DNA from 2 places in the Arminella tumorigenes genome. Region 2 is predicted to be linked to the other one. Evidence: riboswitches for the same ligand, from Rfam matches in the RefSeq annotation. Region 2 holds a riboswitch; the other holds the start of a gene.
The links. Region 2 has a riboswitch for cobalamin ahead of bluB (5,6-dimethylbenzimidazole synthase). Riboswitches for the same ligand answer to the same signal wherever they lie in the genome.
Positions count from the first base shown of each region.

Region 1 (2,200 bases), on a different replicon from region 2:
CGCATCCATCATCACAAATCGTTTGTTCCTGACGGCGTCCATTTCGCTGGTGACGGGATCGTTCTGCAGGAAGTCCAGCTTCACCTTGGGATCGTCTGCCGCATAGCGGCGGCGATCCATGGTGGCGATGACGATGACGGCCGGGTTCGCCTGGGATATCGTTTCCCAGCCGACAAGCGGCCATTCCTCCTCTGTCGTCACGACGTTGCGCGCATCGAGGGCCTTCATCATATAGGCTGGAGCACCGTTCTTGCCGGCTATGAAGGCATCGCCGCGCACCTCCTTGCTCGAGAACCAGAAGACGATCGGCAGGTGCTTGGCGGCAGCCCCTTCAACGGATGCCACAGCGGTGGCCTCGCGTTTCCTGAGGTCGGCGATCAGGGCATCGCCGCGGTCCTTGATATCGAACACTTCGGAGAGTTGGGCGATCTCCTGATAGACCAGATCCATGCTGAACATCTGCTTGCGGACCCCGTCTCCGCCGTCGGCATTGACTTTGGCGACACAATCGGCTGGTGAAATATAGGTGTTTATGCCGAGGTCGGAGAATTGCTCCCGCTTTCCGACGGAACCCTGCGGTCCGACATGCCACTCGAATTCCGCAGCCACCAGGTCGGGTTGGCGTCCGACGACGGATTCGAAGCTCGGATCGTTGTCGGCCAGCCTTTTGATCTTACTGTTGGCCTCCGCATATTGCGGAAGCACGGGGCCTACCCAAACGGCCGTGCCGACGATCTTGTCGGCAAGGCCGAGAGACAGGAGAACTTCGGTCATCCCCTGGCCGATGGATACTATCTTCGAAGGCGGCTTGGTGAAGGTCTCCTGCTGGCCGCAGTTGGTTATCGAAAGTGGATAGGTCGTCGCCGCAAATGCGGGGGCGGCCATGCCGAGAAGCCCGCAGGCAAGCGTAATGCTGGACAGAAACTGACGCATGAAAAATATCTCGATTTTATGGGACGGCGAGCGCCCTGGTGCCGCAGGCATGCGGCAGCGAGGCAAGCTGAGATCAAAGCGTCAGCTGTCGGAAGCCCAATCGAGCCGGAGATGCGCCAGGCTATAGCGAAAATTCAGGTGAGACATATCTTTTCCTTTCCGGGCATCCCCGCCCGGGTTGATGGGATAGCGCTTGACGGCAGGTCTCCTGACTTGCGGATATGCGCCGATCATCTGTCTTCCCGCGAAACTTTCGCAGTGACATGGCCCTGAGGCCCTGGGATGAGCAGCAATCCGCTTACAGTTGCGGGGGCAGTCACGGTCTTGGTCCCATTCGGGTGGCCCTCACCGTGTTCCCTATTAATCCCCTTGGAGTCATCCTAAGGGAACCGTCGATTGCATCTATGACAGGCCTGCAACGGCGGTCAAGGTGGGCGGCTCTCGCAAAATTTCGCACAGGTCGGAAATCCATCATTGCTCTATAAAATGTTATAACGTTACATTATTGTTAAAATGCAGGCAGTCAAGTGTCTTGTTGCGGTAGCAATCAAACAGGCTGCTGACGCAAACCTGTTGCAAACGACGTGCAAGGTCTGGAATGTGCGAACCGGAAACATGCCCGACGAAAGGCATTCCGGGCATCGCAGGCAGGAGTAGCGCATGAGCAAAATTATTATATTCACCGATCTGCACATGGTTCTCGAGGGAGAGACGATCATCGGCCTAGATCCCTATCAGCGCCTTTCGAGAGGGATAGATCATGTCAACCTGCATCACCGCGATGCTGAGTTTGCGGTGATGACGGGCGACCTCTCGCACCGCGGCAGTCGCCAATCCTATGCGAGACTGCGCGAACTGCTCGGCACGCTCGAAATTCCCGTCCACCTGCTGGTTGGCAACCACGACAATCGCGAAAACTTCATTGCGGCCTACCCTGAAAGCCCGCGTGACGAGCACGGCTTCATCCAGCAGCGGATCGAGACCGAAAAAGGCGTCATGCTTCTGCTCGATACGCTTTCCGGGCCGCCCTATGTCTCGCCGGACGTTCATGCCGGGGTGCTGTGCGACAATCGGCTTGCCTGGTTGAAGCAGAACCTCGCCGGTGCCGGCGACCGGCCCGTCTACATCTTCATGCATCACCCGCCGCTCGACACCGGGTTTCCCGGGATGGACAAGATCAAGCTTCGGAACGGCGAGGAGTTTTACGATATCCTTGCCGAATACGGGAATGTCCGTCACATCTTCGCCGGCCATGTTCACCGCACGA
Region 1 covers NZ_CP117258.1:333,007-335,206, forward strand. The annotation lists gene PR017_RS25125 (ABC transporter substrate-binding protein) at 1-933, opposite strand, end outside; cobalamin riboswitch at 1,115-1,342, opposite strand; gene spdA (2', 3'cyclic nucleotide phosphodiesterase SpdA) at 1,594-2,200, shown strand, end outside.
Region 1: linked by a shared signal. The riboswitch ahead of PR017_RS25125 (ABC transporter substrate-binding protein) and the one ahead of bluB (5,6-dimethylbenzimidazole synthase) in region 2 are both predicted to bind cobalamin.

Region 2 (2,200 bases):
GCGCAAGCTAGACCTCACCCGTCCGGCCGCACCCGGCGAGCAGCCCCAACAATAGGCCCTCAGCCCTGCGGCTGGCCCCAGCCATTCTCGAACACCAGATCCTCCAGCGGCAACCGCTGCCGCCAGCCTTTGACGGCGAGTTCCGGTTCGCCATAGAGCTCGTCGACGAACCCCAGGCAGAGCCAGGCGATGATCTCGATCCGCTCCGGTATGCCGAGCAGCGCCCGGATATCGGCATCGTGAAAAATGCTGACCCAGCCGACCCCGACACCCTCGGCGCGCGCCGCGAGCCAGAGGTTCTGCACGGCGCAGACTGTCGAGTAGGCATCCATGCGTGGATTGTGGGTGCGGCCGAGCACGACGGGCCCGGCGCGATCCGGATCGCAGGTGATGCAGATGCTGAGCGGCGCCTTGCGGATACCCTCGAGTTTCAGCGACCGGTAACTCTCGCGGCGAGCACCCTCGAACTGTAGTGCTGCCTCACCATTGGCGCGCTCGAAGGCTTCGAAGGCCTTCTCACGGATGGCGGTGTCGCGCACGAGAATGAAATTCCAGGGCTGCATGAAGCCGACAGAAGGCGCGTGATGGGCAGCACGCAGCAGTCTTGCGATCAGGTCGTCCGGCAGCGGCTGCGGCAGGAACTGGTCCCGCACGTCCCTGCGCGTTTCGATCGCGTGGTAGATGGCGTCGCGCTCGGCGACGGAAAAAGCGTGTGCCCGGACGAGATCGTCCCTGCAGTCAGGTCGCATCGTTTCTATCCCCAACAATGCCAACCGCCCGCCGTCCTCGCGGGATCAGTCTATCTTATCAGGCCGGTCTTCTGGCTTGGCTTCATCTGGCGATGCTGCCTTCCCGGTCGGAACCAGTGGCATATCGGAGAACTGACCGTCCCCCGTGCATCTCCATCCGCCATACAGCGTTGGGCACGCGCCGGATTTGCACCGGCTTCCCGATTCTCCCGCCTGGGCGGGCACCTGATGAAGGAGATATGCGCGATCTGGCTGGCGATGGCAAGCGGATCGCGGGCCTGCTCAGCGCTCCGGTTCGTACCGGACAAAAGCGAACTCCTCGCCATCGGGCGACCAGCTCGGCACGTTGATCGTCCCCTGGCCTCCGAACAGCTCGAACAACGTCGTGATGTTGCCGCCATCCATGTCCATCAGCCGCAGGCGGACGTCGAGATCGCGCGGATGATCGAAGACGTCGCCATCGTAGGAGAGCAGCACCACCTTGTCGCCCTTCGGCGATGGATGGGGAAACCAGTTGCCGAACGCATCGTCGGTCACCTGCTGCAGGTCGCGACCGTCAGGTCGGATACGCCAGATCTGCATACGGCCGGTCCGGCTTGAGTTGAAATAAATCCATGCGCCATCGGCCGACCAGTCCGGCCCGTCGTTGCGGCCCTCGCCATGGGTCAGCCGCGTCTCCGCGCCGCCCTCGACCGAGGCCGTGTAGATGTCGAACAGATCGCCGCGAATGCCGCAGTAGCTGACATGCTTTCCGTCGGGCGACCAGCCGTGCCAGTAGGACGGCAGGTTTGTCGTCACCTGCGTGGGGACGCCGCCTTCCGCCGGGACGAGATAGATGCAGGACTTGCCGTACTGGACCTTGTCGCAGAGCGCGATCAGCGTGCCATCGGGCGAGATGCCATGGTCGTTGTTGCAACGGCTGGCAAAGCCTGTGTCGACGCGCTCGACAGTGGCGAGCCCGTCGAGAGACAGGCGGCAAAGAAGCCCGTCATCGTTGACGAGCAGGTAACGTCCGTCCGGCGCAAAGTTCGGCGCCTCGACCAGCCGATCGGTCTGCCAGACGACCCGGCTTCGACCCGTTGCAATGTTGAAGATCTCGACCGAACTGCGCATGTCTCACCCATCCTCGAAAGCCGCCAGCCAGAACAAAACAGCGACCGTGGAGGTTTTAACGGCTCGCCCACCGGACATCAACCGGCTGCACCGGACGCAATTGCGTGAGGTAGCGCCAATCCCATGTTTTGCCGTTGCAATTCATCGCGGCAACCGAATACTGCCGCTAAGCAACATCGGAGCCGCGCATGCCCAACCTCCCGAACTTCTTTCACTCGCACTTCGATAAATCGTCGGACGACCTCGGCGTCATCGAGAAGCGGGTGCTCAAGCGGGCCCGCGAACGCAAGGTCATCTCGACGGACGTCAACGCTGCCTTTTCCGCAAACGCCTCCGTC
Region 2 covers NZ_CP117255.1:1,576,286-1,578,485, forward strand. The annotation lists gene PR017_RS07825 (DUF2865 domain-containing protein) at 1-55, shown strand, start outside; gene bluB (5,6-dimethylbenzimidazole synthase) at 60-749, opposite strand; cobalamin riboswitch at 794-993, opposite strand; gene PR017_RS07835 (TolB family protein) at 1,032-1,862, opposite strand; gene PR017_RS07840 (DUF1003 domain-containing protein) at 2,051-2,200, shown strand, end outside.